2 regions of the Sporosarcina sp. P29 genome follow, and region 2 is predicted to be linked to the other one. Evidence: riboswitches for the same ligand, from Rfam matches in the RefSeq annotation. Region 2 holds a riboswitch; the other holds the start of a gene.
The links. Region 2 has a riboswitch for cobalamin ahead of metE (5-methyltetrahydropteroyltriglutamate--homocysteine S-methyltransferase). Riboswitches for the same ligand answer to the same signal wherever they lie in the genome.
Positions count from the first base shown of each region.

Region 1: another riboswitch for cobalamin. It lies ahead of CSV68_RS15265 (DUF4430 domain-containing protein); the one in region 2 lies ahead of metE (5-methyltetrahydropteroyltriglutamate--homocysteine S-methyltransferase).

Region 1 is NZ_PDYX01000028.1:14,196-19,133, reverse strand. It holds gene CSV68_RS15275 (IS30 family transposase) at 1-379, opposite strand, end outside; gene CSV68_RS15270 (5-methyltetrahydropteroyltriglutamate--homocysteine S-methyltransferase) at 812-1,918, opposite strand; cobalamin riboswitch at 2,498-2,639, shown strand; gene CSV68_RS15265 (DUF4430 domain-containing protein) at 2,795-4,876, shown strand; gene CSV68_RS15260 (prenyltransferase/squalene oxidase repeat-containing protein) at 4,895-4,938, shown strand, end outside.
Region 2 is NZ_PDYX01000001.1:331,194-336,131, forward strand. It holds gene CSV68_RS01565 (malate synthase G) at 1-1,202, opposite strand, end outside; cobalamin riboswitch at 1,593-1,725, shown strand; gene metE (5-methyltetrahydropteroyltriglutamate--homocysteine S-methyltransferase) at 1,874-4,168, shown strand; gene ribH (6,7-dimethyl-8-ribityllumazine synthase) at 4,483-4,938, opposite strand, start outside.

The DNA of each region.
Region 1 (4,938 bases), on a different contig from region 2:
ACTCTTCTTGAAGGCTTGTAAACCCGACGACTGCATCTGGTGACCAGTCTTGATCTAGGATTTTATCACACGCGAAATTGACAAATTCATTGGCTATAAGCAGCTTACTTTTTGCACCGCACTGAAGTCGATTTCGTTCATATATCGCCTGTCCTGTTTCAGCGAAATAAGCTGTATAGGATGTGCGCCCAGTTTTGAGCTGGGTCGTGGTTCCACGCTTTAATTCATTAGCGATTGTTTGATGAACGCGTCCTAAGCGTCTACCGATCTCTCGGTTGGTATGTCCATCCTTGTGAAGCGCCTCGATTTGACCGCGCTCAAAAGCTGATAGGTGTTTATTTTTACGGTTTTGTATGGTACTCTCAAGTTGTGCCACTATAAAACTTCCTCTCATTGTTAGTCTCGCAACTTCAATGATACACGAATTTTATAGTGGCATTTTTTTGTTTGAATTTAGGTGGCTAACTTGATTGTACAATTGGCCTCTTAATAAGTTATGAAGAAAAACATTCTTTATTTTGTTGCGGGACTCCTGACTTACTTCGTAGTTTCAACTCTTATAGAATTATTATGAAAACAAAGACTGATTGTACAATCGGGTGCGTTTGCGTGATAAGGACAGTGCATCAAACGGGCCAAATACTTGCATAAGAATTTGCATCCAATTCCTATATTGGGCTAATTAAAGGAGTTCAAATAAATGAATTACAGTTACGAGGAATTTCTTGAGGACCTAAAATAAACACACACGCTTTTCACATAAAAGTAAAGAGTGTGTGTGTTTTGACGTAGAATTGAAAGTTTTTAAGTATTACCAGATTTCTTTAGACAGCTTAATAATATGTTCCATTTTGTCCCATTGCTCTTCTTCGGATAGACTGTTTCCTTCTTCTGTACTTGCAAATCCACATTGTGGTGATATTAATAAGCGTTCTAATGGGAAATGCTCCGAAGCTGCTTTCACTTTTTCTTTCATCGCATTTGCATCTTCTAATTCGGGAGTTTTCGAAGTCACAACCCCTAATACCACTAGTGTATCCTCATTTTTGATGTTCGCTAACGGTTCAAAACCACCTGAACGTTCATCATCATATTCCAATAAGTACACATCATAACCTAGCTCATCGAAATACTTAGAAACAGTTTCATAACCACTTGTATATAAATAAGCAGATTTATAGTTTCCTTTACACATATGTGTCGCCACAATCATATCTTCTGGTTTATTCTTTAATGACTCTTTAATTACTTTTACAAATAAATCTGTTGTGTCTGTTAATTTTAATCCTGTGAAATTCTCCATAATATTTGCTAGTTTTGGATCATCCAATGCGGATAGGATACACTCATCAAACTGTAAATATCTACAACCAGCATCGTAGAATGCTTGAATAGCGTCTTGATATACTTTAATTATATCAGCTGCTAAATCCTCGATATTTGGATAGATTTCTTTTTCCTTTTCTGAAAGGACTCGTTGGAAAAACATGGTTGGTGCAGGAATCGTATACTTTGCAAATTGTGAACCATCCCCATACTTTTCAACTAAGTCGGCTAGAAATTTTAAATCATTTACCATTTCATGATTTCCAAACGAAATTTTATCTGTTACTTTAAAGGATTCCGCCCTAGTTGTTTGTCCGACAAAATCATAACCTTTTTCAACTGCTTCAAATGAAACTCCTCCTAAGCCCCAGAAAAAGTCATGCATAAACCAAGAACGTCTAAACTCACCGTCTGTAATTGCCTTTATTCCTAAATCAATTTGTTTCTTTACTAATTTTTCAATTTCTACATCTTCCACTTGCCGAAGATCCTCTGCCGTCAATTCGTCATTTATGTAGGCTTTTCTCGCATCTTTAATGGCATCTGTTCTTAAAAAACTTCCAACATGATCATGTTTACCGATGTGTATCATATTAATTATCCCCCTTATAAAAATAAAAATTTTCTATAGTATTTATTCCATTTATTCAATCCACTTAAAATTTACACTTCCAAATCTACTAGACAATAGCAAGTGGGATAGGGAGCGACATCATCAATGTAGCATTATCTGCATGTACTTACAAGACTAATCCAATCATTCTGAATATAACCAAGTGTCTGTCGGTGAGATCTTTCTTTATTTGATTATGGATTTTAACGTTTGGGATTTAGTGAATCAATATAAAATATATATAAATAAAACTAAGAAGGAATATGACTAGTTGAAAATATATATAAATGAAGAGGTAACAAATTTCCAACTAGTAGATATAAAAAATAATGTAAAATATGGAATTAAGGATTAACTTTTACTCAATTAAGGGGCGGAGTTGTTGTGTAAGAATTACTACGCCTCAATCGGGTTCACCGCCCGCCCATAGGACATGCGTCCAGATCATCGAGTTCCAACTACTGTAAAGGTAGGGAGCAATTGAAGTGTAGATAAAATAGCGCGATGTACTTACACCGTCTATTGATTTTACCCCGCAAAAACTATATGCTTAGTAGCAGTTACATAGAGTATTTTGGTTCTTTGTCTAGTATGCAAAGAGTAAATAGGAATCAGGTGAAAATCCTGAGCGGTCCGGCCACTGTAATAGGGAGAGTATAAGCCCTAAAGTCAGGAGACTTGCCAAAGTATGTAAGCATGACACCTTCCGGTAAAGGGTGATTTGTGTATCATTCAATTTGTGCAGTTTAATTATTGAACATACATGGTCCCCATCTCATTCAGGAGGTGGGGACTTTTTGAATTCAAAAACGCTGCGTAGATGAGACCTTTACAAATAAAGAAAGGACGAGTTGGATGAAAAAAACGAAGACAGCCTTCATGAAATATAAAAACTATATGTATTACAGCCTCATCGTTTTACTCCTATTTAGCACGATTACATATGCGACGATTTCTCATGAACAAGCCGCTACATTTAATTTCAATGAAAAAGTAGAGGCTTCTTCGCTGAAATTAGCTGGTGGGGGGAGTGATCCTTCCGACACCGAACCGGATCAAACTATAAAGAGTGATACCGATGAAATTGATTCATCAAAATCACAAGAACCGACTAATACAGACAAGCCAAAAGAGGAACCGGAAGAAAAGCCCCAAGATAATCAAAATATCCAACCGGAACCACAAAATCAACCACTCGACAAACCAGGAACTACCAATGCACCAGATAACACACCGAAAACGAATACGAATGACAAGAGCCAAACACCTGCGGGCAGCAACAATAAACCCCTACCAGAAAAAACTAAACCGAACACGAATCCAGAGATAGAAATTGTCGACGTCGCGGACCGACAAAATCGCTACTTTACGACGAACATTAAAAACAACGAAACAGTTACCGACCCACAATACGTCGTCACTGTAAACCACTTAAACGATTCACTCATTCCCCAGGAAATGAACGTGAAGCTAAATGGTAAGCAGCTGAATGACTTTACAGGCGGAATCACATTAATTGAAGGTATGAACGATATTCAATTCCAAGTTACTTACAAACAATCAGATAAGAAGGTACTCCGTGTCAGTCAATCGTATCGTGTGATGTTAAATAGTGACGACATCATCATTACGACGGACCTAAAAGATCAAACGGTGATTGAAGAGATACTGACATTCAACGCGACAGCTGCACAAGGTGAAAAAGATGTGAAGCTTAAAGTATTTAGTAATGATCAGGAACTTAAACCGCTAGCAGGAAATGCGTATTCAGCCACATTAGCTGAAGGAAAAAACACTCTTAAGCTCACCGCGCAGCTATATGGGAAGAAAGCGGAACAAATCTACACGGTGATTTATGAGAAAGAAAAAATCACTATTTTATTGAAAACCGACTTAAAAGACCAACAAGCAAATAGTGCAGAGTTTTCATTCTACGCGAAAGCGACCGCGAGTAAGGTGGATGTTCCCCTTAAGATTACCGTCAATGATCAATTGGCAAAATCGTTGGATGGCACGAATTATAGTGTGCAGCTAATCAATGGAACGAACACTATCAAAGTCGTTGGACAATATGAAGACGAACAATTGGAACGGCAGTATACAATCACCTATAAAGATCCGAATGTGAACGAAAAACCACAAGTCGATCCGGATGCACCGAAACTAGTGACCGATCTGAAGTCAGGTAGCACGGTCAAAGGGGATATTAAGACGATTAATGTCTGGCCGGTGACCGCTTCAGGTGAACGCATTCGAGGGAAAAACGTCCAAGTGCAAGTTAATGGGGAAAATATTCCATTCACCTGGGATGACAGCTCGAAAACGAGTTATAAACTGACATTGCAGACGGGACAAAACAACGTCACGATTAAAGTATGGGACGATGAAGGGCGCACGGTGACCGAAACATTCACGGTTACATCAGTAGCGCCAGCAGAAGACGGTGTCATCGGACAAGTAACGATCAGTCTAGAAGCTTCCGTATTAGGAATCCCCTATCTCATCAAGCCGACGAAGATGGATATACACCAAGGCGAAAGAGGTTCCTATATTCTGGATCAACTACTGCGCAATAATGGTTATGAATACGGTAAAACTGGAAACCTCGACAGTAGTTTCTATTTGCGCGACGTCAGTAAGCCAGGCATGTTGAACGGACTCCATATTCCTGATGATCTGTGGGAAGTAGTCGAGCAGGTGTCCACCACTTCAAATCGGGACATCTACTCACCAGACAGCCTAAGTGAATTCGATTTCGCTAACGGCTCCGGCTGGATGTACAGCGTCAATGGCGATTACCCGAACTATGGATTCTCGGACGCCTATTTCCTCGATGGAGATGTAGTGCGCGTTCGCTACACACTTCATTATGGTAAAGATATTGGCGGACATGATAGTTCAGGTGATAGCGAAGCGAATTGGAATAAAGAATGGTAAGGAAAGCGAAGTGACGGAATGAGGAATATCTATGCATGGCTAGTGACAGTTGTGATGATGAC
Region 2 (4,938 bases):
GCTGGACTATGCATTTTCGGCTTTACGATGTAAATGGATTTGTGAAGCGAGTTTTTAAACTCTGCGTTTTCTTTAAAGTTATGCGTAGCAATCAAAGATGTAAGAACACCGTCCAAGATGCCTTCAGGTACTTCGTTGCCATTTTCGTCGAGGATCGCATTGTTAGTCATTAAGTGTCCTACGTTACGTACGAACATTAATGAACGACCACGCAGCGTCAACTGCTTGCCATCACCACCAGTATACGTACGATCGGCATTTAGTTTTCTTGTAACTGTTTTACTACCGCGCTTGAATGTAGATTCCAAGTCACCCTTCATTAGACCAAGCCAGTTACGGTATACGCCAACTTTATCTTCAGCATCCACTGCGGCAATCGAATCTTCACAGTCCATCAACGTAGAAAGTGCCGCTTCAAGTACTAGATCTTTCACGCCCGCTTTATCACTTTTACCGATTGGATTATTCTTGTCGATTGCGATTTCGATATGCAACCCATTATTCACTAACAATACAGCAGTCGGCGCGTCTTCACTGCCGTTATATCCAACGAACTTGGACTCATCTTGCAATAGAGCTGTGTTACCGCTTTCAAGCGTCACTTGAAGTTTACCTTCTACAATTTTATAAGCTGTTACGTCTGCATGAGAACCCTCAGCTAAAGGTGCTGCTTGATCTAATAAGTTCTTGGCAAAATCAATAACCTTCTGTCCACGAATCGGATTGTATTGAACACCAGCTTCAGCACCCGCTTCATCACTAATTACATCCGATCCGTAAAGTGCATCGTATAGACTTCCCCATCTAGCATTCGCTGCATTTAATGCATAACGAGCATTATCAATCGGTACTACTAATTGTGAGCCTGCTTGGTTTGCGACTTCATTGTCAACGTTAGCTGTTGTCACTTTGAAGTCCTCAGGAACTGGCTCTAAATAGCCAATCTCTTGTAAAAACTCTTTATATTTAGCGAAATCAATCTCGCCTTTATTATTTTGGTGCCATTCGCTAATGGTCTTTTGCAATTCATCGCGTTTTTCTAATAGCGCTTTGTTTTCAGGAGCAAGTTCATGAATGAGCGAATCAAAGTTTGTCCAAAATTGTTCATTTTGAATTTCTAAGCCCGGAAGAACTTCTTCTTTAACGAAGTTATATAGTTCTGTTGCGACTTGCAATTTACCTACTTTTTCATAGTTTGTCATGGATAAAAGCCACCCCTTAATATTTTTTGCGCTATTCTGTTGTATAACATATAGCGATGAACACCTATCATCGTCTAGTATTCGGCAACACCCCATAGCCTGTCGATCAAAAATCGACACATAAAAGACCAATGACTTCTTCGATTGAAGACGTGTTAGTACATATCATACCTAAAGTCTAGTATACTTTCAACCGAATTGTGAAAATTTCCACATCATTGCTATTTGGATTTAATACGTGCTATTTTCAACAGTTATATAACAGTAGAGCTATTATTCCGTTTCATTATTTAAGTTCACTATTTTTTAAAAAAGTAGCCTTGATTAAATTCTGTTAGCAAGTTGACACACTATTTTGCATGTGATAGCTTTAGAGACAATCATCTGAATTGAATAGTTTGAAAAGTAGGTGGAATGAAAATACTTTCATTTCTTAAAAGGGAATCCTTTTCTCGGAGCGGTCCCGCCACTGTGAAGACGCTGATGCGTCCAGCCAGACACCTGCCTATTTTTCATGACGCTTAATCCTACGGTGAATAGGGAAGTGTTAGACAGACGCAGTCTATAAACGCATGTTATTTATAGCATGTTATTTTATATGTACTCGCATTTCTAACATTTCCCCTAGAAATGTTTTTTTATTGCAAAAAAATTCAAGGGGGAAATTATCCATGGTAAAAAGCAGCATAGCGGGCTATCCCGTAATAGGTGAAAATCGTGAATGGAAACGAGCACTTGAGGCATTTTGGTCAAAGAAGATTTCAGAAGATGAGCTTCTTCAAACAACGAAAGAGATTCGCTTAGCGAACTTGAAGAAACAGCAAGATGCTGGGGTTGATGTCATTGCTGTAGGCGACTTTACATTGTACGATCGCGTACTGGATACGTCTGCGATGTTCGGAATTATTCCTTCACGGTATAACTGGAAAGGCGGACAAGTTTCTACTTCGACATACTTTTCGATGGCTCGTGGTAATGATGAGGCAGTCGCTTCCGAAATGACAAAATGGTTCAATACGAACTATCACTATATCGTGCCAGAATACGAAGGTCAGCGTTTTGAACTGACTGAAAACAAACCGCTAGCTGCTTATCGTGAAGCAAAGAAAGAACTAGGTATTGAAGGTAAACCTGTTCTACTTGGCCCCTATACATTACTTAAATTATCTAAAGGGTTTGAAGATAAAGATGTACCATCCATCATCCTACAACTGATTCCACTTTATCAAAGAGTACTAAAGGAATTACAGGATGAAGGTGTACAATGGGTTCAAATCGACGAGCCAATTCTATGTACATCGATTAGCTTAGATGAAATGAAGACCGTTACAGAAATTTATTCACAGCTGACGAAGAATCTGAATGGACTGAACATTCTTCTACAGACATATTTCGATTCAGTAGAACATTATACAGAAACAATCGCGTTACCAGTTGCAGCGATCGGTCTCGATTTCGTCCACGGACGCGAGAAAAATTTAGAATATCTGAAGCAATATGGTTTCCCTGGAGACAAAGTGCTTGCAGCAGGGATTATAGATGGACGAAACGTATGGCGATCAAATTTACATGAAAAACTAACATTGGCTGAAACTATCCATCAGCAAGTCTCACTTGATAAATTGTGGATTCAACCTTCATGTAGCTTGCTCCACTCACCTGTGACGACTCGCTCGGAACAGAAACTAGATCCAACTATCTTGAACGCATTAGCATTCGCCGACGAGAAGTTGCAAGAAATAAAAGCTATTCAAACAGCTCTACAATACGGAAAAGAAAAATTCACTAATGTATTTGAAAACAGTGAAGCAGCATTGACTGCATTTAACGCCCTTCCCGCACGCAATAATAAAGAAGTGCGTGAAGCGACTTCCGGAAGTCTACTCTCTGATAGTAAGCGGAATCTTCCTTTCGCGGAGCGTAAAGTAAAGCAACAGGAAAAATTCCAATTGCCGCTCCTTCCCACTACTACAATCGGTAGTTTCCCACAAACACCAGAAGTACGGGCTACACGGAATAAATGGAGAAAAGGCGAAATTACGAATCAGCAATACAAAGACTTCGTTCATGCTGAAATTAAAGAATGGATCGATATTCAAGAGGACTTGGGACTTGATGTCTTGGTGCATGGTGAATTTGAACGTACGGACATGGTGGAATATTTCGGTGAAAAGTTAGACGGCTTTGTCTTTACTGAAAAAGCATGGGTACAATCCTACGGTTCACGTTGTGTTAAGCCACCAATTATCTTTGGAGATGTTGCGTTCACGAAGCCAATGACTGTTGAAGAATCTGTTTACGCGAAATCTCTTACTGATCATGAAGTAAAAGGAATGCTTACGGGCCCTGTAACCATTTTAAATTGGTCATTCGTTCGTGATGACCTGTCCAGAGAAGAAGTGACAAACCAAATCGCACTTGCTTTGCGTAAGGAAATTGAAGCGCTTGAGGCAGCTGGTATTCATATGATTCAAGTCGACGAGCCAGCACTTCGCGAAGGTCTTCCATTGAAGGAAACTGAATGGAAACACTATCTAGATTGGGCTGTTAATGCATTCCGCGTATCTACTGCTTCAGTGGAGGATACGACGCAAGTTCATACGCATATGTGTTATTGTGATTTCAACGACTTTATCGAAGCGATTAGCGCACTGGATGCAGACGTAATCTCTATCGAAACTTCACGTAGTCACGGCGACTTGGTCGAGGCTTTCAATGAGTATCATTATGACAAAGGAATCGGTCTAGGCGTCTACGACATCCATAGCCCACGCGTCCCTGCAGTCGAAGAGATGACGGAAATTATCAACAAAGGTCTTGAAGTTCTCGAGCCTAACCAGTTCTGGATCAATCCGGATTGTGGTTTGAAGACGAGAAAGCGCGAGGAGACTGTTGCAGCATTGAAGAATATGGTGATTGCGACTGTACAGGCACGAGAAAAGTTAGGCGTAGTAGCGGTAAAATAACGAATTTAAGACAGTTCAAGAAATCAACACGATTTCTCGGACTGTCTTTTGTTCGTAGCGAGATGGATATAGAGCAACATGTATAGGAGTTCATGATGGGTTTTGCGCTACACAGGGACTAGTTAGAAGACGCCACCCCCTTGCAATGTCAGTGGGTGATGTAAGTACCCTCACTTGGTAAGTAGGATTGAAACGGAACCTCGAGCTTCAATCCTTTCGTTAACACACTATGAATTTGAATTACACAGTATAAAAGAGGACGCCCCGTGAAGTAAAGTAACTTCCAGGACATCCTCTTTTCACTTTATTAATAATCAGTCAAACTGCTTCGTTAGATTTGCCATCTCAATAGCGGACACTGCTGCGTCCCAGCCTTTGTTCCCCGCCTTAGTCCCTGCACGTTCGATTGATTGCTCAATCGTATCCGTTGTGAGTACGCCGAAGATTACCGGGACACCCGATTGCATGCCAGCTTGTGAAACACCTTTTGCCACTTCATTACAAACAAAGTCAAAATGAGGAGTTGCACCACGAATGACCGTACCGAGCGTAATGACTGCATCATACTTTTTCGAATCCGCCATTTTCTTTGCAATCAATGAGATTTCGAATGCGCCTGGCACCCATGCTATGTCTACATCTGCCTCGTCTACACCATGACGTTTGAACGCGTCCTGTGCACCTGAAAGTAACTTCCCTGTGATGAATTCGTTAAACCGCCCTACGACGATGCCTACCTTTAAACCCGTACCTACTAAATGCCCTTCGAA